Regions from separate parts of the Frigoribacterium sp. 9N genome, predicted to be linked through region 3. Evidence: predicted binding sites of a transcription regulator. Region 3 holds the regulator's gene; each other region holds the start of a gene.
What was found. Region 3 encodes HrcA, which represses chaperone genes, less so after heat shock. Its sites were predicted from a motif close to TTNGCACTCGNNNNNNNCGAGTGCNAA; they were not measured.
Positions count from the first base shown of each region.

Region 1 (7,517 bases), on a different contig from region 3:
ACCCGGGACCGCCCGCCGCATCGGCGCCTTCTGATCGACCGACGACGCCCGGCACCTCGTGGTGCCGGGCGTCGTCGCGTCCGGTCCTGGGTCGATCGGGCGACCGGTCGAGGAGGCGCGGGTCGCCTCGTCGACACCGCCTACGATTGACCCCGTGATCCTGGCCATCGACACCTCCGCCGGCTCGTCCGTCGCCGTCGTCGACCGCGACGGCGGCGTCCTCGCCGAGCACACGGTCGCCGACACCCGGCGACACGCCGAGGTGATCGGCCGTCTGATCGACGACGCCCTGCGCGAGGCCGGCGTGACCCCGTCCGAGCTCTCGGCCGTGGTGGCCGGTCGGGGCCCGGGCCCCTTCACCGGCCTGCGCGTCGGCATCGCCGCCGCCCGGGCCTTCGCCTTCGGTGCCGGGGTGCCGTGCCTCTCCGTCGGCAGCCACGACGCCGTCGCGTTCGAACGGCTCTCGGCGGCGGCGGGCCGTTCCGTCGGCACCGCCGGCGGGTCCGTCGACTCGCCGCTCGTCGTCGTCACGGACGCCCGTCGCCGCGAGGTGGCACACAGCTCGTGGTCGGGGCTCGACGACGACGGCCTGCCCGTGCTGGTGGCCCGCCCCGCCCTCGTGAGGCCGGCCGACCTCGACGAGGCGACCGGCGCCTCCTCGTCCTGGCCGCGCACCGACCCCGACGCGACGACGGTCTCGGCGGCCGCGCTGGGAATGCTCGCCGAGCGGCTCTTCGAGCACGGCCGCGCCTTCGCCGCCGCCGAGCCGCTGTACCTGCGCGAACCCGACGTCACCCCGTCGGCCGGCCCGAAGCCGGTCACGCAGTGAGCGTGCTGCTGCGCACGGCCACCCTCGACGACCTCGACGGCATCATGGCCATCGAGACGTCGACCTTCCTCACCGACGCCTGGTCGCGGGCGAGCATGACGCACGAGCTCACCGCCCCCGGCGGTCGCTACCTGGTCGCCACGGCCGAGGGCGACGACACCACCGTCATCGGTTACGCGGGCATGCTGGCGCTGAAGGGGGCTCCTGAGGCCGACATCCAGACCATCGCCGTCCTCGCCGAGCACCAGGGGCGCGGGCTCGGACGGGCGATGCTGACCCAGCTGCTCACCGAGGCCCGTCACGGCGGGGTGCGCGAGGTGTTCCTCGAGGTGCGGGCCGACAACCCCGGGGCGCAGCACCTCTACGAGACGCTCGGCTTCGAGCGGATCGCCGTCCGTGCCCGGTACTACATGCCCGACGGGGTCGACGCGGTCGTCATGCGACTGCGCGTCCCGCCGGCCGTCACCGAGACCACCGCGGGCCCCGTCGAGCCGATCGACGACGTGCCCCTCGACGAACAGGACGTCCGCCCGTGACCGCCACCCGCGCCTCCTCGTCCGCCGCCGAGCAGGCGGCCGCCGAGCCCGCCGTCCGCGAGCCCCTCGTGCTCGGCATCGAGACCAGCTGCGACGAGACCGGCATCGGCATCGTCCGCGGACGCACCCTCCTCGCCAACGTCATCTCGTCGTCGATGGACGAGCACGCCCGCTACGGCGGCGTCGTGCCCGAGGTCGCCGCGCGCGCGCACCTCGAGGCACTCGAGCCCGCCCTCGCCGCGGCGCTCGCCGAGGCCGGCGTGACGACGGCCGAGCTCGACGCGATCGCCGTGACGAGCGGACCCGGGCTCGCCGGGGCGCTCATGGTCGGCGTCGGTGCCGCCAAGGCCCTCGCCCTGGCGACGGGCAAACCCCTCTACGCCGTGAACCACCTCGTCGGCCACGTCGGGGCGGACGTGCTCCGCGCCGACGGCAGCGAACTCGAGTTGCCGACCATCGCGCTGCTCGTCTCGGGCGGTCACACCTCGTTGTTGCACGTGCGCGACCTCGTCGACGACGTCGAACTGCTCGGCGAGACGATCGACGACGCCGCGGGTGAAGCGTTCGACAAGGTGGCCCGCCTGCTCGGCCTGCCCTACCCCGGCGGGCCGCAGATCGACCGCGTCGCCGAAGGCGGCGACCCGAGGGCCGTCCGCTTCCCGCGCGGGTTGACCCTCCCGAAGGACCTCGCGAAGCACCGGTACGACTTCTCGTTCTCGGGGCTGAAGACGGCCGTCGCCCGGTGGGTCGAACAGCGTCGCAGCGAAGGAGGCGCGGTGCCCGTCGCCGACGTCGCCGCCAGCTTCCGCGAGGCCGTCGCCGACGTCCTGCTCACCAAGGCCCTCGCGGCCTGCGCCGACCGGGGCGTCCCCCGCCTGCTGCTCGGCGGGGGAGTCGTCGCCAACGCCCGCGTGCGCGAGCTCGCGGCCGAACGCTGTGCGGCGGCCGGGGTCGAGCTGCGCGTGCCGCCCCTCTCGCTCTGCACCGACAACGGCGCCATGATCGCGGCACTCGGTGCCGAGCTCGTGTCGCGGGGTCGGGCGCCCTCGCCTCTCGACTTCGGGGCCGACTCGACGCTGCCCGTGACGACGGTCCAGGCCGTCTGAACCCCGCTGCGGGGCCCGGGCGACCGGCCCCCGGTCGCCGGTCATGGGTCGCCGATAGCATGGGCGCTCGACCGACCGCGGCCGTCACCGGCCGACCCTCAGCAGAAGGACGTCTCCGATGACCGACCAGAACCCCACGCCCCACGGCCAGCCCTCGCCGCAGAACCCCTACCAGGGCCAGCAGCCGGCCTACCCGGGGCAGCCCTCCGGTGGTCAGCCCTCGTACCAGGGGCAGAACGGCGCTCGTCCCGGTCAGCGCAACACCCTCGCCCTCGTGTCGATGATCCTCGGCATCGCGGGCTTCGTGACCTCGATCACGGCCATCGGTGCCATCGTCACCGGCCACATGGCGTTGAGCCAGATCAAGAAGCGGGGCGAAGAGGGCCGGGGGATGGCCCTGACGGGGCTCATCCTCGCCTACGTCGTCGTGGCGCTGACGATCCTGACGATCATCCTGCTCTTCGTCGTCTTCGGTGCGATCGCCAGCAACCCCGACCTCTACGACGGCAGCTACAACTCCTGAGGCCGCGGGCGCGCCCCCGTGGGCGACGCCTCCCAGGGGCCGCTCATCGGCGGCCTCGCTAGCATGACGGGGTCCGCACCGGACGGTGCGGACCCTTTCGTGTCCCGGGACGCGACCGTCACGGGTGTGACCGGCCGCTCCGATGGCACGACCGACGCACCGCTCGCGAAAGGCAGCTGATGGCCACCGACGACACCACCCCCGAGAAGCCGTCCTCGGCGCCGACCGCGCCCTCGGCTCCGACGCCGCCCGCGGCGCCCACCGCGCCCCCGACGCGCCCGACCGTGGGTGGCGACGCGGCCACCGCCTCACCGCCGCTGCCTCCCACCGCCTTCCCGGGAGCCGCGTCCCAGCAGCCGTCGTCCCAGCCGCCCGCGTCGTCGCCCTACGCCGGGGCCGGCGTGCCGCCGACGGGGTCGGCGCCGTACGGGGCACCCCAGGGCGCCCCGGCGCCGCAGTCCCGTCCGGGGCAGGTCCCGCCGGGTGCTCCTCAGCCGCCCCGGCCGCCCTACGGCCAGCCGGGTGCACAGCCGCCGGCGGGGTACGGGCAGCAGGGCTACGGGCAGCAGGCGCAGAACCGGCCGCAGGGCTACGGGCAGCAGCCGGGGTACGGCCAGCAGCCGGGGTACGGCCAGCAGCCTCAGGGTCAGCGACCTGGCTACGGGCAGCCACAGGGGCAGCCCTCGGGCCAAGGCCAGCCTCAGGGCCAGCAGCCGGGGTACGGCCAGCCCCAGGGCTACGGCCAACAGCCCCAGGGGCAGCAGCCCTCCGGGCAGTCCGGTGCGCCGTACGGTCAGCAGTCGTTCGGTCAGCAGTCTTTCGGCCAGCAGGGTCAGCCCGTCGGACAGTACGGTCAGCAGCCCTACGGCCAGCAGCCCTACGGCCAGCAGCCGTACGGCCAGCAGGGCCAGCCCGGCGGAGCGTACGGCCAGCAGGCCTACGGCTCGCCCTACCCGCCGTACGCCTCGGCCGGCGCCGCACAGCCCCCGCGCCTCCTCAGCCTCCTGGCGATGATCGGCTCCATCGCCGGTCTCGTGCTCGCGCCCTTCACCTTCGGGCTCTCGATCGTGGCGTCCATCGCGGGCATCGTGCTCGGGCACCTGGGCATGTCGCGTGAGCGTCACGCGAGGGGGTTCTGGCTCACCGGGCTCATCGTCGGCTACGCCGGCGTCGTGCTCATCGTGATCGGCTGGATCGCCTTCGGCCTCTTCATCGCCGGCTTCTCGTCGGGTTCCGACTACTACGGCGGGTACTGAGCCCGGCCCCACCCCGGTGGGGCACGAGTGGGCAGGAGGCGTCGCCGCAGGGGCGAGAAGCGTCTTCTGCCCACTCGTGCGTCACCACGAAGGCGCGACGGCGGGGGTCGGGCAGCAGCGAGACCCGCCGCTCTCGCGTCCCGCCCGGCGTCAGACCAGGCGCTCGCAGAGCAGGGCGGTGTGCCGCCCCGCGACCCGGGTGAGGACGAGGGTCGCCGACCCGGTCCCCTGCAACGAGAGTCGCTTGCGGAACGTCGCGGGGTCGACGTCGACTCCGCGCTTCTTGATCTCGAGTCGCCCGATGCCCCGGGCCCGCAGCTCGCGCTTCAGCGTCCGCTCGTCGAGCGGGAACGTCTCGAGCACGCGGAATCCCTGTGCGAAGGGGGTCTCGACCCGCGCCTCCGTCGTCAACCAGGCGATGTCGCGACTGATCATCCGGGCGTCGATCGAGCGGGCCAGGTCGCCGATGAGGCGTGCCCGGATCACGGCGCCGTCGGGTTCGTAGAGGTACTCGCCGAGGTCGCCCGGGTCGACGTCGTCCGAGTCGGCGGCGGCCGTCAACTCCGACGCCCCGGAGGTGCCGATCACCAGGGCGGACCGACCCACTCCCGGCCGCGCGAGCGGCCCGAACCACACGCCCACCTCGACCACGTCGCGGTCGACCGAGATCCACTGGCACTCGGCGTCCGTCGGCAGGAGCTCGCGGTCGACGCCCGGACCGAGCTTGATCCCGGTGGGCAGGCGGTCGGCGAAGCCGAAGGCGACGTCGAGGCCGGGGGACCAGTCGGCCGGATCGGCGAGGCGCTTGGTGGCGGTGTGGCCGGACGTCCGTCGCGCCGGGTCGAGGAAGACCCCCTCGACGCCTGCGAGGTCGGTCGTGGCGGCGTCCCCCTGCTCGACCCGTGACGACGGCCACGGCGCGAGGTTGTACGAGGCGACGGCCGCGGTCACCTCGTCGCGGTCGACGGCGAGCACGTCGAGGTCGAGTGCGGCGAAGGCCAGGGCGTCGCCCCCGATGCCGCAGCCCAGGTCGGCGACGCTGCCGATCCCCGCCGCGGCGTAGCGTCCGGCGTGGCGGGCGGCGACCGGGAGGCGCGTGGCCTGTTCGAGGCCCGCCTCGGTGAACAGCATGCGGCTCGCGAACTCGCCGAACTTGGCCACGGCCCGGCCGCGAAGCCGGGCCTGTGTGAGCACCGCCGACACGAGGGCGGGGGAATGGCCCTGCTTGCGCAACGCGGCCACCGTGCCGACGACGTCGTCACCGGAGGCGCCGCCCGCCGGCAGCGAGTCGAGCAGCCGCAGCCCCTCGGGCGAGAGGACTTCGAGCAGCTCGGAGGAATCCATGTCGTCCAGTGTGACGCACGCGGGCAGACGCGTTGGCACTCGGATTGACCGAGTGCCAGTCTCGTCCTACAGTTGTTCTGGCACTCGCCCCCGGCAAGTGCCAGCCCCCATGTTTTCGTAGCACCGAGAAAGAAGAGGTCACCCGTGTCGGTCAGCATCAAGCCGCTCGAAGATCGCATCGTCATTCGTCAGGTCGAAGCCGAGCAGACCACTGCTTCGGGTCTCGTGATCCCCGACACCGCCAAGGAGAAGCCCCAAGAGGGTGAAGTGGTGGCGGTCGGCCCGGGCCGCATCGACGACAACGGCAACCGCGTGCCGCTCGACGTCGCCACCGGCGACAAGGTCATCTACAGCAAGTACGGCGGAACCGAGGTGAAGTACGGCGGAGAAGACCTCCTCGTGCTCTCGGCTCGCGACGTCCTGGCGGTCATCGTCCGCTAGCACCCCGGCACGGCTCCGGCCGTGCTCCGCGACCCCGGTCGCCGTCCCGAAGGCCCCTGCTCCGGCAGGGGCCTTCGCCGTGTCGGCACCGTGCCGGCCGACGAGGGCCCGTCCCCAGGCGTCGTCGTCCGTCGATCGATCCACGGTGGCAGGAGTGGCCGTTCCGGCGGCGGGCGCAGCCACCTAGAGTCGCCTGGTGACCTCGACCCGCGCCTCCTCGTCCCCCTCCGCCCCGACCTCGGGGCTCGGCGTCGACGGGGCCGGCGGGGCGGGCCTCGCCTACGCCCTGGGGGCCTACGGGCTCTGGGGCGTCCTGCCGGTGTACTTCCTGCTGCTGGCCCCGGCCGGCCCGTTCGAGATCGTCGCCTGGCGGGTGCTCTTCTCGCTCGTCTTCTGCGCGGTGCTGCTCGTCGTGACGGGGGCGCTGCGCTCGATCCTGGCCCTGCTGCGACAGCCGCGCCTGGTGGCCACCATGGGGGTGGCCGGCGCGTTCATCGTCGTCAACTGGACGGTCTTCATCTCGGCGACGCTCAGCGGGCACGTGGTCGAGGCGGCGCTCGGGTACTTCATCAACCCGATCGTCACCGTCGTGCTCGGCGTGGTCGTGCTGCGCGAGCGTCTCCGCACGACCCAGTGGGTGGCCGTCGGGCTGAGCGCCGTCGCCGTCCTCGTGATCGCCGTCGGGGCTGGCCGGCCGCCGTTCATCTCGCTCGTTCTCGCGTTCTCGTTCGGGCTCTACGGCCTGGTCAAGAAGCAGGTCGGCGGTCGGGTCGACGCGGTCGGCGGGCTCACGCTCGAGACGCTCTGGATCGCCCCCTTCGCGGCCGTCACCCTGATCGTGCTGCACGTGACGGGCCTCGGCGGCGGCGTCGTGCTCGGCACCGTGAGCGTCGGGCACACCCTCGCCACGATCGGCACGGGCGTGATCACGGCCGTGCCCCTGTTGCTCTTCGCCTCGGCGACGCGTCGGTTGCCCCTGACGACCGTGGGGTTGACCCAGTACGTCGCTCCCGTGTTGCAGTTCGTCGTGGGGGTCGTCGTGCTCGGCGAGCACATGTCGACCGCGCGGTGGGTCGGCTTCGCCATCGTCTGGGTCGCATCGATCGTGCTGACCGTCGACATGGTCCGTGCAGGGCGACGATCGCGCCGGCCCCTCGCCGTGGCCCCGACCACCTAGAAGCGACCATCCCTCGCAAAGTCACGAATGGCTAACGAAACGTCACTTTGACGTCGAGAACACACGCCAGAAACATTCGACCCCTAGTTTCGGACCAATCGCGGCAGGTTCGACCGCCACCGGTCGGGCTGCACTGCCGCTGTCCACGAAAGGGTTCCACGGATGATCCGATCCAGCACCGCCCTCCGAGCACTGGCTCTCGCCGGCGCAGCCTCCGTGCTGCTCGCTGCCTGTTCGACGGCATCTCCCTCTGACGACGCCTCGTCGTCGTCGTCGGCCAAGGCCGATCCCGCCGCCAAGTGCGA
Region 1 is NZ_LR733391.1:117,128-124,644, forward strand. It holds gene ARTHRO9V_RS01010 (nitrous oxide reductase family maturation protein NosD) at 1-34, shown strand, start outside; gene tsaB (tRNA (adenosine(37)-N6)-threonylcarbamoyltransferase complex dimerization subunit type 1 TsaB) at 155-829, shown strand; gene rimI (ribosomal protein S18-alanine N-acetyltransferase) at 832-1,365, shown strand; gene tsaD (tRNA (adenosine(37)-N6)-threonylcarbamoyltransferase complex transferase subunit TsaD) at 1,434-2,471, shown strand; gene ARTHRO9V_RS01030 (DUF4190 domain-containing protein) at 2,590-2,994, shown strand; gene ARTHRO9V_RS15700 (DUF4190 domain-containing protein) at 3,174-4,250, shown strand; gene ARTHRO9V_RS01040 (class I SAM-dependent methyltransferase) at 4,401-5,594, opposite strand; gene groES (co-chaperone GroES) at 5,739-6,035, shown strand; gene rarD (EamA family transporter RarD) at 6,232-7,212, shown strand; gene ARTHRO9V_RS01055 (ABC transporter substrate-binding protein) at 7,375-7,517, shown strand, end outside.
Region 1: a site for HrcA is predicted at 5,627-5,653, ahead of groES (co-chaperone GroES). Genes of this name have one in related genera too.

Region 2 (7,517 bases), on a different contig from region 3:
CACCCGCCTGCTCGTCACGTCGACCTTCGCGCCGCTGCGTGACGTCGAGGCCACGGCGGCCCGCTTCGCCGACGGCGACTTCACCCAGCGGCTCGACTCGACGACGCCGAACACCGAGGTCGGGCGCCTGAACCGATCCCTCAACACGATGCTGAACCGGATCGACAGCGCCTTCGACGACCGGGCCAAGACCATCGACCAGATGCGCCGCTTCGTCGGCGACGCCAGTCACGAGCTCCGGACGCCGCTCGTCTCCCTCCGCGGCTACGCCGAGCTGTACCGCATGGGTGCCCTGACGAAACCCGAGGACGTGGCCCAGGCCATGGACAGGATCGAGAAGGAGGCCATCCGCATGGGCGTCCTGGTGCAGGACCTGCTCGCCCTCGCCCGTCTCGACGAGTCCAAGCCGCTCGAGCTCGGCCCCGTCGACCTCGTCCAGCTCGCCCGCGACTCGGCCCTCGACACCATGGCGTCGAACCCCGATCGCGACATCGACGTGATCGTGCTCGAGCCCGTCCCCGCGCCGTCGCCCACCCCGGCCGACGGCGACGAGGCCCCGACCGACGGACGTTCCGCCGAGACGGCCTCGCCCGCCGCGAACACCCCCGCGACGGGCACGGCGCTCGCGGGCGCAGCCGTCGGCGCGACGAGCCCGATCTCGTTCGCGGGCGCGACCCTCGCGCGCCTCCGCAGCCTGAGGGCTCGGGCCGTCCGCAACGGCGACACGGCGACGGCTGCCCAGCTGCAGGACGAGGTGCAGAGGTTCGAGGCCCCGGCCATCGTGCACGGCGAAGAGAACAAGATCCGTCAGGTGATCACCAACCTGATGGGCAACGCCATGCGGTTCACCGAGCCGGACAGCCCGATCGAACTCGTGGTGCAGTCCGACCCCGGACGCGGTGTGGCCACCGTCGCCATCGTCGACCACGGCGAGGGCATCCCGCCGCAGATCCGCGAGAAGATCTTCCAGCGGTTCTGGCGTGCCGACTCGTCGCGCACGCGCGACACCGGTGGCAGCGGCCTCGGCCTGGCCATCGTCTCGGGCATCGTCGCGGCCCACGGCGGCTCGGTGGACGTCGACGACACCCCCGGCGGTGGAGCCACCTTCCGTGTGGCCCTGCCGCTGATGCCCGCCGACGCCGTCACCGCGGCCGAGCCCGCCGGCGTGACCGCCTAGCCCGACCGGCACGGCCCGCCCGGCCCCCGGGCCCCGAGCCGTGCGCCCTGCGCCCTGCGCCCTGCGCCCTGCGCGACCGTGCCACGACGCCACGAAGTGGGCACTGCACCACGTTTTCTCGTGGCGTCGTGACCACGTCCTGGCGGGTTCCACGGACGCGGAAGCGGCCGAACCACCGAGCACGAGGCGCGCCTCTCCCCCGGCGACGCCGAAGGGCGGCTCCCCCGGAGGGGAACCGCCCTTGAGCGTGTGCGCGGCGTGAGCCGCGCGGCTGCGGACTAGAAGTCCATGCCGCCCGAGGGGTCGCCGGCCGGGGCCGGGTTCTTCTCGGGCTTGTCGGCGACGACGGCCTCGGTCGTGAGGAACAGACCGGCGATCGACGCGGCGTTCTGCAGAGCCGAGCGCGTGACCTTGGCGGGGTCGATGATGCCGGCGGCCAGCATGTCGACGTACTCGCCGGTCGCGGCGTTGAGGCCCCAACCGATGTCGAGCCCGCGGACCTTGTCGGCCACGACGCCGGGCTCCATGCCGGCGTTGAAGGCGATCTGCTTCAGGGGAGCGTCGATCGCGACGCGGACGATGTTCGCACCCGTCGCCTCGTCGCCCTCGAGCTGCAGGTTGGCCAGAGCGGTCTTGCCGGCCTGGATGAGGGCGACGCCACCACCGGCGACGATGCCCTCTTCGACGGCGGCCTTCGCGTTGCGCACGGCGTCCTCGATGCGGTGCTTGCGCTCTTTCAGCTCGACCTCGGTCGCGGCACCCGCCTTGATGACGGCGACGCCACCGGCGAGCTTCGCGAGGCGCTCCTGGAGCTTCTCACGGTCGTAGTCGCTGTCGGTCGCCTCGATCTCGCTGCGGATCTGACGGACGCGGCCGGCGATCTGCTCGTCGTCGCCGGCACCTTCGACGATGGTCGTCTCGTCCTTGGTGATGATGACCTTGCGGGCACGGCCGAGCAGGTCGAGCGTCGCGTTCTCGAGCTTGAGACCGACCTCTTCGGCGATGACCTGACCACCGGTGAGGATGGCGATGTCCTGGAGCTGAGCCTTGCGACGGTCACCGAAGCCGGGGGCCTTGACGGCGACCGACTTGAAGATGCCGCGGATCTTGTTCACGACGAGCGTGGCCAGGGCCTCACCGTCGACGTCCTCGGCGATGATCAGCAGCTGCTTGCCCGACTGGATCACCTTGTCGACGATCGGCAGCAGGTCCTTGATGTTCGAGATCTTCGAGTTGACGATGAGCACGTAGGCGTCTTCGAAGACGGCCTCCTGACGCTCGGGGTCGGTGACGAAGTACTGCGACAGGTAGCCCTTGTCGAAGCGCATGCCCTCGGTGAGCTCGAGCTCGGTGCCGAAGGTGTTGCTCTCCTCGACGGTGACGACGCCCTCTTTGCCGACCTTGTCGATCGCCTCGGCGATGAGCGCACCGATGGTGGGGTCGGCGGCCGAGATCGAGGCCGTGGCAGCGATCTGCTCTTTGGTCTCGATGTCCTTCGCGTCGGCGAGCAGCTGGTCGGAGACGGCCTGGGCGGCCTTCTCGATGCCGCGCTTCAGCGAGATGGGGTCGGCACCGGCCGCGACGTTGCGCAGACCTTCGCGGACGAGGGCCTGGGCCAGCACCGTCGCGGTGGTCGTGCCGTCACCGGCGACGTCGTCGGTCTTCTTCGCGACCTCTTTGACGAGCTCGGCACCGATCTTCTCGAAGGGGTCGTCGAGCTCGATCTCCTTGGCGATGGAGACGCCGTCGTTCGTGATGGTGGGGGCGCCCCACTTCTTCTCGAGCACGACGTTGCGACCACGCGGGCCGAGCGTGACCTTCACCGCGTCGGCCAGGATGTTCAGGCCACGCTCGAGGCCACGACGGGCCTCTTCGTCAAAAGCAATGATCTTAGCCATGTGTGTTTTTCGTCCCTCCCGGACGTCATGAAGCAGAAGCATTGGCACTCACGTGTCGCGAGTGCCAGCAACGATTCTGGCACTCGCCCGATGAGAGTGCAAGTGACGTGACGGGGCCCGGACGCACGAGCACGCCGCCACGGTGGACCGTGACGGCGTGCGGCGTGGGAGTGGGCGCGGCGAGGCGCTCCGACGGGCCTCAGGCGAGCCGGACGGACTCCGCCTGCGGCCCCTTGTCGCCCGTGCCGACCTCGAACACGACGGCCTGGCCCTCTTCGAGCACCTTGTAGCCGCTCATGTCGATGGCCGAGTAGTGCACGAAGACGTCCTGGCCGTCACCCTCGACGGTGATGAAGCCGTAGCCCTTCTCCGCGTTGAACCATTTCACGGTCCCGTTTGCCATGGTGTCGCTCCCCTTTTGCTGTGGTGGTACGGCGCGTGCGGTGCTGCAGGGCCGGGTCGTCGACGCAGCGACCTGCGAACCCGGACGGGACAGCGTCACTCGTGCAGAACACCAGGTCGGCGAGCCGTGAGGGGCGACCAATTCCAGATGGTAACCACGGGAAAAGCGGAAAAGCGCGCCCCGACCGAGAAACACCCGCAGAAAACGAGGATTTCACCGGTTATTAAACGTGGGCGTAACACGGGAGGTGCGGTGAGGGCCCGACGGGACGCGCGCCTCCTCGGATCGATGCCGCGGGAGCGGCGTCTTCAGGCGCTGTAGTCGGCCCCGAGGACGACGGTGACCGCTGCCCCGGGGAACGCCTCGGTGAGCTCGACGTCCGAGATGCCGAGCTGTTGGGCGAGCCCGAGCGCCACGGCCTCGTCGACGGCCGCCGAGTAGTAGACGGTGGACGTCGCGACGCGCTCGCTGGCGTTGCCCTGGGTGCCGACGACCCAACCGGCGGTCTCGAGCCGCTCGGAGGCCGAACCCGCGAGCCCGGCCGTGGCGGTGCCGTTCAGGACGGTGATGGTCGTCACCGAGGGGTCGACCTGTGAGGGGTCGGTGAGGGGGGTGACCGACGGCGTGGCCGTCGGGGTCGGCGTGTCGCTCTCGGGAGCCCCGGCCTCGGCGGTGCTCGACGACGAGGGGTTGACGAACTGGAAGCTGTTGTTCGCGAGGCCGAGGTAGACCACGCCGACACCGACCAGGACGCCGACGGCCAGCGCGGCCCAGGCGAAGGCGATCCAGCCGCTGCCGGGGCGCTTCTCGGCCCGGTGGGCTCCGACCCGGTCGAGGTCGGCGGGGACGTCGTCGAACCGGTCTCGGTCGAATTTCGGCATGCGTGGTCTCTCGTGGGTCAGCGGGTCGGACCGAACGAACGGGTCGATCGGGCGTCGCGGCGGGCGACTCGCAGGCGCTGCAGGCGGCCGACGAGCATGGGTGCGTAGGCCAGTGCAGCGGGTCGGTCTATGAGCGAGTTGAGCAGTTGCTGGTAGCGGACGATCCCGAGGCCGAACTCGCGACGGACGGCGGCCTCCCGGGCACCGGCGGCGGCCGGGGCGTGCTGCTCGAAGTCCAGGACGGCACGGTCGAGCTCGGACAACGCGCTCGAGCGCACGTCGTCACCTGTCGCCTTCTCGTCCATCGTCGAGGCCCTCCCCTGGGTTCCGGGTCATCCTATGGGCGGCGCCCCGACCGATCGCGGAGGCCGGGGGCGTGGTCCGACAACCCGTCCACCCGCTCGGGGAGCCGCCGGGTGTCGCGAGCTCCCGACCCGCGGTCAGGCCGTGAGGTGCAGCCGCGTGCCGTGGGCGTCCCCCATGCCCAGCACCCGGCCGTCGAGGGCGAGGGCCGCGAACGCGTCGTCGGGAGACACCCTCGGCGGCACCTCTGCGACCACGTCGGTCAGCAGGTCGCGCCGTTCGTACGAGATCCACCGCGCGCCCAGCCGGCCGACCTCGTCGACGAAGGCCTGACGCCGGCGACCCGGCAGGTAGACGAGTGTGCCCGTCGAGACGACGACGAGCGTGACGCCCGTCGGGGCCTCGGCCGCGAGCGGGGCGAGACCGTCGACGGCGTCCCCCGCCACGAGACGAGGAGGCGCGGTGCGGGCGAGCGCGACGGCCCGCCCCAGCAGGTCCCGCCGATCGGCGCGCTCGGGGGGCAGCAGCGTCGCGAGCCAGGCGACCTGGTCGGGGTCGCGGACGTCGACCGGGTCGAGGTCGATCCCCGCCCGCCAGACGATCTCGGGAAGCGGGGCCGTCGGCAGCTCCGCCTCGGACCGGGCCGCGCCCTCGACGACGACGTCGATCCTGAGCTGCACCGTGCTCGACGGATCGCCCCAGCTCCGGTCACCCGAGCGGTAGCCGTAGCGGTCGACACCGAGGCATAGCCCGGCCGAGGTGCCGACCTCGATCAGGGCGATCGGGCCCGGCACGCGGGCCAGCGCGATCGACAGCGGCGCGCAGCGGCGCACGTCGTTGGTCTGGGTGAGCCGTCGGCCGAGTTCGGCCACGAGGTCGTCGGAGCGGGCGAGCAGCCAGGGCCGCAGCACCGACCAGGGGCCGTGCGGCGCACCCAGCCACCGGCAGACCGCGAGGACGAGGACGGGCTGGCGCCGCGCCTCCTCGGCTCGATCGACGACGGCGAGCGCCGCCGGATCACCCGCGACGCCCCGCGCGAGTTCTGCCTGCGACGGCGACCCCTCGCGGTCGAAGGCGAGGGCCGCGGCCAGGAAGCGGTCGGAGGTGCTCACGAGCAGGAGTCTGACAGCCCGGTGGGGGCCGGGGAATCGTGCACCGGCCGACCGTGTTGAATGAGGAGTCCCGACAAGCAAGGAGATCATCGTGGCGTACAAGATCGAGAAGACCGACGAGCAGTGGCGCGAAGAGCTCGACGCCGAGCAGTATTCCGTCCTGCGGGAGGCCGCCACCGAGCGCCCGTGGACGGGTGAACTGCTCGACGAGAGCCGTGCCGGCGTCTACGCCTGTGCGGCGTGCAGCGCCGAACTGTTCAAGAGCGGCACCAAGTTCGACAGCGGCTGCGGCTGGCCCAGCTTCTACGAGTCGGTGAACCCGGACGCGGTCCAGCTGATCGAGGACAACTCGCTCGGCATGACCCGCACCGAGGTCCGGTGCGCGAACTGCGGTTCGCACCTCGGCCACGTGTTCCCCGACGGTTTCGGCACGCCGACCGGCGACCGTTACTGCATGAACAGCATCTCGCTCGACTTCAAGGCCGCCGAGTAGTGAGCGCCGTCGCCGACGCCGCCCGACGTCGTCGGTCGCGGTCGAAGGTCACCGACGTCGCGCCGACGCACGAGCAGTTGCTCGACGCGGTGCGGTCGGCGGCGACGGTGGCGGACCACTCCGAGCTGAGGCCCTGGCGCCTGATCGAGTTCCGCGGAGACGACCGGCTCGTCGTGGGCCGGTCGCTGGCCGACGCGGGTGGGGCCGAGGGCCACGCCCGCGACAAGCTCACGCAGAAGGCGCTGCGGGCGCCGCTGATCGTCGCCGTGGTCGTCTCGCCCCGCGACAGCCGCAAGGTGCCCTACTGGGAACAGGAGTCCGTCGCCTCGGGCGTCGCGCACCTGCTGTCGCTCGTTCTCGACGACGAGGGCTGGGGCGTGTTCTGGCGCACGGGCGTCCTGACCCGGGCTCCCGAGGTGGCGGCCGCGCACGGCCTGCGCGAGGGCGAGCAGTTGCTGGGCTGGCTGTACGTGGGCGGACGCGACGGCGACGACGCCAAGCCTCGCAAGCTGCTCGACCCCGAGCAGTTCGTCAGCACGCCGTAGCGGGTCGACCGCCCTCGGCGGCACCCGGTCGCGGGTGCCGCGCCGGTCACCAGGTCTTGTGGCTGTTGCCGATCACCGTGATGGGCAGCCAGAACGACCCGGTCATCAGGACGATGCCCCCGAAGAAGACGAAGGCGTTGGGCTCGCCCGAGCCGAACGAGTAGGCGAACAGGGCGAAGCTGACGAAGAGCATGGCGAGCGAACCGAGCGCGGTCAAGATCGTGGACAAGGGGGCTCCTCAGGTCGGTGCGCCCGGCGGGCGCGGTGCGCTGCGTCTACTTCACCACTTCTCGGCCTCGGAACGCCAATCCTGCGCCGACCGCATGCTGCTCGCCGGGTGAGGAGGCGCGGGCTGGGTAAGATGGGCACGCTCCGCCGGCCTGGCGCAATTGGTAGCGCATCCGACTTGTAATCGGAAGGTTACGGGTTCGAGTCCCGTGGCCGGCTCTCTTCTCCCGCCGTTCCGACCAGACGCTCACGGCTCACCCCTCGAGGGCGACGAGCAGGTGACGCAGGCCGTCCGCGACAGCTGGGCGCGCCTCCTCGGGCAGGGCGGCGAGCACGGCCCGCTCGTCCGCGAGCTGGACCTCGAGCACGCGGTCGATCAGACGACGCCCGGCCGCGGTCGGCGCGACGAAGTAGCCACGGTGGTCGGCGGGATTCGCCGAGCGATCGACGAGGCCCGCCGCCAGCAGCCCCTTGACG
Region 2 is NZ_LR733392.1:1,985,000-1,992,516, forward strand. It holds gene ARTHRO9V_RS12315 (cell wall metabolism sensor histidine kinase WalK) at 1-1,177, shown strand, start outside; gene groL (chaperonin GroEL) at 1,456-3,075, opposite strand; gene ARTHRO9V_RS12325 (cold-shock protein) at 3,275-3,478, opposite strand; gene ARTHRO9V_RS12330 (LytR C-terminal domain-containing protein) at 3,787-4,359, opposite strand; gene ARTHRO9V_RS12335 (DUF3263 domain-containing protein) at 4,377-4,664, opposite strand; gene ARTHRO9V_RS12340 (DUF2332 domain-containing protein) at 4,800-5,774, opposite strand; gene msrB (peptide-methionine (R)-S-oxide reductase MsrB) at 5,866-6,267, shown strand; gene ARTHRO9V_RS12350 (nitroreductase family protein) at 6,267-6,812, shown strand; gene ARTHRO9V_RS12355 (hypothetical protein) at 6,859-7,041, opposite strand; tRNA gene ARTHRO9V_RS12360 (tRNA-Thr) at 7,187-7,259, shown strand; gene ARTHRO9V_RS12365 (MarR family winged helix-turn-helix transcriptional regulator) at 7,295-7,517, opposite strand, start outside.
Region 2: a site for HrcA is predicted at 3,117-3,143, ahead of groL (chaperonin GroEL). Genes of this name have one in related genera too.

Region 3 (7,517 bases):
TGGATCTGGCCGGAGCCACCGCAGATGTCGCAGGTCTGGGGCGAGGTGCCGGGTGCGCAGCACGAGCCGCTGCACGTGTCGCAGAGGACGGCCGTGTCGACCTCGATGTCGCGCTGCGTGCCGAAGACGATGTCCTCGAGGTCGACCTCGAGGCGCAGGAGCGCGTCCTGCCCGCGTTCCCGCCGGGACCGCGGACCCTGACGCTGGCCCTGGCCACCGCCGCCGAAGAACGCGTCGAAGATGTCGCCGAAGCCGGCGGCCCCGCCTCCGCCGCCGCCACCGAAGCCGGGCTGGGGGCCGAGGTCGTAGCGTTCGCGCTGCTGCGGGTCGCTGAGCACGTCGTAGGCGTGCGTGACGTCCTTGAACCGTTCGGACGCGTCGGGGCTGGGATTGACGTCGGGGTGAAGCTCGCGGGCGAGCTTGCGGTACGCCTTCTTGATCTCTTCCGGGGTCGCCTGACGGTCGACTCCGAGGACGTCGTAATGATCTGCCACTGGTTCTCGTCTGCCTCTGGTGTGGTGTGGTGGTCTTCCCGGCGGGGCCGGGCCCGGCGGACCGGGACGGGGATTGGGGGTCGTGGGACGGCCGGGGCCGTGGTGGTCGGCTACCGCTCGGTGAGCAGCGACGACAGGTACCGCGCGACGGCACGGACCGCCGCCATGTTGGTCGAGTAGTCCATGCGCATGGGCCCGAGCACGCCGAGCCTCGCGATCTCGCTGCCCTGCGTCGAGTACCCGCTGGCCAGCACGGACGCCTGGGACAACCCGAACGACGCGTTCTCGCGGCCGATGCTCGCGGCCACGTCGACGGCGTCGAGTTGCATCTCGCCGAAGAGCCGCAAGAGGGCCACCTGCTCTTCGATCGCCTCGAGCACGGGGAAGAGGTCGCCGCTGAAGTCGTCGCCCGTGCGCACCAGGTTCGCCGCACCGGCCATGACGAGGCGGTCCTGACGTCCGGCGGCGATCTGCTCGGTGAGACTCGCGACGACCACGCCGACGACCGCCGCGAGGTCGGGACGGAACCGCGCCGGCAGGTCGGTGAGGGCGGTGGAGGCCTCACCCAGGGGTCGACCGCCGACCGCGGCGTTGATGGCGGCCCGCAACTCGGACAGGAAGGACTCGTCGACGGCGGTGCGGATGTCGACGACCCGCTGCTCGACCTGGCCGCTGTCGGTGATCAGCACCGTCATGACGCGACCGTCGCCCAGGCTGACCAGCTCGACGTGACGCACGCGGGCCCGGGAGAAGGTGGGGTACTGCACCAGGGCCACCTGGTTGGTGAGTTGCGACAGGAGCCGGACCGTCCGACCGAGCACCTCGTCGAGGTCGGTGGAGTCGCCCAGGAACGTCTCGATGGCCTGACGCTGGGCCGCGCTGAGCGGGCGCAGGTCGGCGAGCTGGTTGACGAAGAGCCGGTAGCCCTTGTCGGTCGGCACGCGTCCCGACGAGGTGTGCGGTGCCGCGATGAGCTCTTCTTCTTCGAGCAGCGCCATGTCGTTGCGGATGGTCGCCGCCGAGACGCCGAACTGGTGTCGCTCGACGATGGACTTCGACCCGACCGGCTCACGGGACGCGACGTAGTCGTGCACGATGACGCGAAGCACTTCGAGACCGCGTTCGGAGACCATGACGCACCTCTCTTCGCTCGACGTCCCCCGGGTCGTCCGCACGCCGGGCGACCGGGCCTGGCACTCGACGTGCCGGACTGCCAATCGTACGACACCTCCGTCGCGAGGCCTACTCGGGCCGCACCCGGCTGCCCTAGGGTGGCGGGGACATCCGCAGGACACTCACGAACAGGTGCAGCCATGACCGAGAACCCTCCCGCCCAGCCGAACGGCCCGCAGAACGGCCAGCCCGGCCAGAACGGTCAGCCCGGCCAGCCGTACGGGCAGGGTCTGCCCGGCCAGGGTCAGCCCGGCCAGGGCCAGCAGTCCGGCCCCGGCTTCGGCCAGCAGCCCGGCTACCAGCCGCAGCCCGTCCAGCCGATGCGCCCCGAGGACGAGAAGCTCTGGTCGACGCTCATCCACCTCGGCGGGATCCTCTTCGCGTTCGTCCCCGCCCTCGTCGGTTACCTCGTGTTGAAGGACCGCGGCCCGTTCATCCGGGAGCACACCAGGACCGCGCTGAACTTCCAGATCACGGTGGCCATCGTCTACGTGATCTCGGCGATCCTGTCGATCATCGTCATCGGAGGGGTGCTCGCCCTCGTCGCCGGCATCCTCGTGATCATCTTCTCGATCATCGCCGCCGTCGCGGCCAACAAGGGCGAGTGGTATAAGTACCCGCTGACCATCGAGTTCGTCAAGTAGACGGTCGACCGGCCCGGACGGGCACCACGCGAGGCGCGACTCCCCCGGGAGCCGCGCCTCCTGCGTTCCGGGCCCGCGCCTCCTGGTCGCCACCGCGGGGCGCGGCGGCGATCAGGACGATCGGGACGATCGGGACGCTCAGTCGGGCAGCAGACGCCGCACGACGGCGTCGGCCATGAGCCGCCCCTCGCGCGTGAGCACGACGCGACCCTGCAGGGCCGGACGCCCCTCGACCCAGCCGTCGGCGATGAGGCCACCGACGGCCCGGCGTCCGTCGTCGTCGAGCTCGGAGGTGGGCAGCCCCTCGCGGATGCGCACCCCGAGCAGGACGCGCTCGACCCGACGGGTCTCGTCGTCGAGGGTCTCGCGCCCGGCGGCCGGCGACTCGCCCGCGGCCATGCGCTGCTGGTAGGCGGCCGGGTGCTTGACGTTCCACCAGCGGACGCCACCGACGTGACTGTGCGCGCCCGGGCCGACGCCCCACCAGTCGTGGCCCTGCCAGTACGCCAGGTTGTGGCGGGAACGGTGCTCGACGCCACGCGACCAGTTGCTGACCTCGTACCAGTCGTAGCCCGCGCCGGCGAGCCGGTCGTCCGCGATCTCGTACATGTCGGCCGCGGTGTCGTCGTCGGGCATCGGGACCTCGCCCCGCTTGATCTGGCGGGCGAGCTTCGTGCCGTCCTCGACGATCAGCGAGTACGCGGAGAGGTGGTCGGGCTCCTGCTCGAGGGCGACGTCGAGCGAACGCCTCCAGTCGTCGAGGGTCTCGCCGGGTGTGCCGTAGATGAGGTCGAGGCTGACGTCGAGCCCCGCGTCACGGGCCCAGCGCACCACGAACGGGATGCGCTCGGGGTCGTGCGTGCGCTCCAGGGTGGCGAGAACGCTCGGGACGGCCGACTGCATGCCGAAGCTGACGCGCGTGAAGCCGGCGTCGGCGAGCTGCTGCAGGTACGCGGCGTCGACCGAGTCGGGGTTCGCCTCGGTCGTCACCTCGGCGCCGGGCTCGAGACCCCAGGTGTCGACCATCGCGTGGAGCATCGACGTGAGGTCGCTCGACGGCAGCATCGTCGGGGTGCCCCCGCCGAAGAACACCGAGGAGGCGCGGCGCGGCGGGAGCCCCGCCTCGCGCAGCACCCGGCCCCCGAGCTCGATCTCGGTGACGGCCTGCCCGGCGTAGTCGTCGCGACGAGCGCCTCGCAGCTCGTCGCCCGTGTAGGTGTTGAAGTCGCAGTACCCGCAGCGCACGCGGCAGAACGGGACGTGCAGGTAGACCCCGAAGTTGCGGTCGTCCGCGCCGACGGCGACGGTCTCGGGCAGGCGTCCGTCGACGGGGGCAGGATCGCCGAGGGGAAGGGCTCCGGGCACCGTCAGGCGCCGGTTCCCGCGGCGTCGCCGCGCAGGCCGGTCGGGGGGCGCTCGTCACCGCGGGGGTCGCCGACGCCGGCCTCGGTGTCTTCGACGACGACGACCTCGTCGGTCTGCTCGCCCTTCTCGTTGAGGCTCAGTGCCCTCAGGTACCGCTTCGTGTACTGCGCCTGCGTGCGTCGCAGGAACGGTGCCACGAGGCGCCACTTCGCGCTCGACGGCTTCGAGAACGACCGGATGGAGAGCCACACCGAACCGTCGTCGGTCTGGTCGACGATCCAGGACTCCTCGCCGCTCTCGGGGTGGCCGTCGAGGGTTCCATACGCGAAACCCTTGCGCTTCGGTTCGTCGATCACGTAGACGACGCGCACCGGGGCCTCGACCGTGCGCCCGTAGGCCTCGATGCTCAGCGTGGCCGTCGTGCCCGCCGTGAGGAAGGGCGTGCCGTCGGGCGAGTAGCGCGACTCGTCACGCGCGGTCGCCCATTCGGCGGCGTCGACCGGTTGCCCGTGCTCGTCGAACTGGACGGGCGTGTACTCGCTCTCGTCGGCCGGCGGCACGGTGTCGACCCGGACGCGGATGCCGCTGCGCTCCTGGATCTGCCAGGTCATGGTGGCGATCCAGGCCGCGGCGAAGCGGGCGTCGCCGTGGCCGACGCGGGCCCGGTACTCGGCCGGCTTGAACCCCTTCGGCGGGTACTGCATGAGGTCGGGGGCCTGCGTCGCCCCGACCTCGCCGTAGGTCGTGCGGGTCTCGGTGTGGGTGGCTCGACGCATGGACCCTACTTCTTGTCTTTCTTCTCGACGTCGCCGCTGAGGGCGGCGATGAAGGCCTCTTGGGGCACGTCGACCCGACCGATGGTCTTCATGCGCTTCTTGCCCTCCTTCTGCTTCTCGAGGAGTTTGCGCTTGCGCGAGATGTCGCCGCCGTAGCACTTGGCCAGGACGTCCTTGCGCATGGCCCGGATGCTCTCGCGGGCGATGATCCGGGCACCGATGGCGGCCTGGATGGGCACCTCGAACTGCTGCCTCGGGATGAGTTCGCGCAGCCGGCCCGTCATGAGCACCCCGTAGGCGTAGGCCTTGTCGCGGTGCACGATCGCGCTGAAGGCGTCGACCTGCTCACCCTGCAACAGGATGTCGACCTTGACCAGGTCGGCCTCTTGATCGCCGATGGGCTCGTAGTCGAGGCTGGCGTAGCCCGCCGTCTTCGACTTGAGGCTGTCGAAGAAGTCGAACACGATCTCGCCGAGGGGCATCGCGTAACGGATCTCGACCCGGTCCTCGCCGAGGTACTCCATGCCCAGCAGGGTGCCGCGGCGCTGCTGGCAGAGCTCCATGATCACGCCGACGTAGTCCTTGGGCGCGAGGATGCCCGCCTTGACCATGGGCTCGCTGACGCTCGCGATCTTGCCGCCCGGGAACTCGCTCGGGTTGGTGACCGTGACGGTCTTCTTGTCTTCGGTGGTGACCTCGTAGATGACGCTCGGGGCCGTCGTGATGAGGTCGAGGCCGAACTCGCGGTCGAGTCGTTCGGTGACGATCTCGAGGTGGAGCAGGCCGAGGAACCCACAGCGGAAGCCGAAGCCGAGGGCCACCGAGGTCTCGGGCTCGTAGACCAGCGCGGCGTCGGACAGCTTGAGCTTGTCGAGGGCCTCGCGGAGGAGGGGGTAGTCGCTGCCGTCGATCGGGTAGAGCCCCGAGAACACCATCGGCAGCGGTTCGGTGTACCCGCTGAGGGCCTCGGTCGCGGGCTTGGCCGACGTCGTGACGGTGTCGCCCACCTTCGACAGGCGGACGTCCTTCACGCCGGTGATGAGGTAGCCGACCTCGCCGACCGACAGCCCCTGGCTCGGGACGGGCTCGGGTGACGACACGCCGATCTCGAGGATGTCGTGGGTCGACTTCGTCGACATCATCTGCACCTTCTCGCGAGGGTGCAGGGTGCCGTCGATCATGCGGATGTACGTCACCACGCCGCGGTAGCTGTCGTAGACCGAGTCGAAGATCATCGCGCGGGGCGGTGCGTCCTTGACGCCGACGGGAGAGGGAATGCGGTCGACGACACGGTCGAGGAGCTCTTCGACGCCCATTCCGGTCTTGCCGCTGACCCGCAGCACGTCGGCGGGGTCGCCGCCGATCAGGCCCGCCAGCTCGGCGGCGTACTTGTCGGGGTCGGCCGCCGGGAGGTCGATCTTGTTGAGCACCGGGATGATCTCGAGGTCGTTCTCGAGCGCCAGGTAGAGGTTCGCCAGGGTCTGCGCCTCGATGCCCTGGGCCGCGTCGACCAGCAGGATCGCCCCCTCGCACGCGGCCAGCGAGCGGGAGACCTCGTAGCTGAAGTCCACGTGGCCGGGGGTGTCGATCATGTTGAGCGCGAAGGTCTCGCCGTTGCGCTCCCACGGCATGCGCACCGCCTGGCTCTTGATCGTGATGCCGCGCTCGCGCTCGATGTCCATGCGGTCGAGGTACTGGGCACGCATCGCACGCGACTCGACCACGCCGGTGATGCCGAGCATGCGGTCGGCGAGGGTCGACTTGCCGTGGTCGATGTGCGCGATGATGCAGAAGTTGCGGAGGGACTCGGGCTCGGTCGACGCCGGCTCGAGTGCGCGGGTTGCTTGGGGACTCACACGATCCTCTGGGGGTGGTGGGCGGGGGTACCGCACGATTCTCCCACGCCGGGGCGACGGATCGGGCGTCGGCCCGCGCAGGGCCGCCCGTCGGCAACTCCTGCCCGGTGTCGCGACCGGCACCGCGCCTCCCCGGTCGACGGCTCGTGCCGTGACGGCGGGCAGGACTTGCCCATACCGTGGCCGCACCGGATGCCGTGCGCGCGGGACGCCGCGGTGCGGGCGAGCGGGTGGGCCGGTCGGCGGGTGGGCCAGAGGGGGGCGCGAGCCAGCGGGGCGGTGCGGGCAACTCCTGGCCGGTGCCGCTCGGGCGGTCGGACTCCCCGGCGTCGCGACGGGCGTGCGACGGCAGGCAGGAGTTGCCGACGCGAGCCGGACCGCGAGATGAGCGCGGGACGAGCGCGAGCGCGGGAGGCGCGAGCCGGAACGCGGGACGGGACCGCCGGGCGGGACTGCCGGGCCGAGGGTCAGGCCGCGGTGCCGGGAAGGAGCGCGAGGACGCCGGCGCCCCCGACGACGGCGAGGCCGATCGCCAGGGCGATCAGCGTGCCCACGAGCATGACGGCGGACGAGACGATGCCGACGAGCGCCATGGTGCGACCCTGGGGCTCACGGCGGCGGGACAGGATGCCGAGGACGAGGCCGGCGATCGGGACGACGAAGGTGAAGCCGAAGCCGATCGAGGCGAGGCCGAGGACGAGGCTCCAGACGGCGAGGGGCGAACGGACGCCGGTGCTGGAGGCGGAGAAGGTCGTGTGTACGGGTTGGTTCGTCATGCTCCGAGCCTAGGAAGCCCCTCGCGTCGACCCCAGGGGGCTGACCCCCGGATCTCAGCGGGGGTCGCCCGGCGCCGGCAGTTTGCCGAGCCCCCGGGTGATCACCTCGGGTGACGACGCGAGGCAGACGCGGATCCACCCCTCGCCGCTCCGGCCGAACGCACTGCCCGGCGCGACCGCGACGCGCTCCGACAGCAGGAACCGCTCGGCCCACGCCGCCACGTCGCCCTGCGACGCGTGGCTGACGTCGATCCAGAGGTAGAAGGCGCCGGTGGGCTCGAGGTACCGGATGCCCCGCTCGTCGAGCAGCGTCGTGGCGAGGTCGAGGTTGCTCCGATAGTGCTCGCGGGCGTCGGCCACGGGCTGGTGGTCCCCCACGACGGCGGCGAGGGCGGCGTGCTGGTCGGGCTCGGCGACGCAGCTGATGGCCGCC
Region 3 is NZ_LR733390.1:96,908-104,424, reverse strand. It holds gene dnaJ (molecular chaperone DnaJ) at 1-494, opposite strand, end outside; gene hrcA (heat-inducible transcriptional repressor HrcA) at 605-1,627, opposite strand; gene ARTHRO9V_RS15680 (DUF4870 domain-containing protein) at 1,808-2,311, shown strand; gene hemW (radical SAM family heme chaperone HemW) at 2,450-3,676, opposite strand; gene ARTHRO9V_RS00440 (DUF1990 family protein) at 3,679-4,452, opposite strand; gene lepA (translation elongation factor 4) at 4,458-6,308, opposite strand; gene ARTHRO9V_RS00430 (DUF4190 domain-containing protein) at 6,776-7,084, opposite strand; gene ARTHRO9V_RS00425 (pyridoxal phosphate-dependent aminotransferase) at 7,139-7,517, opposite strand, start outside.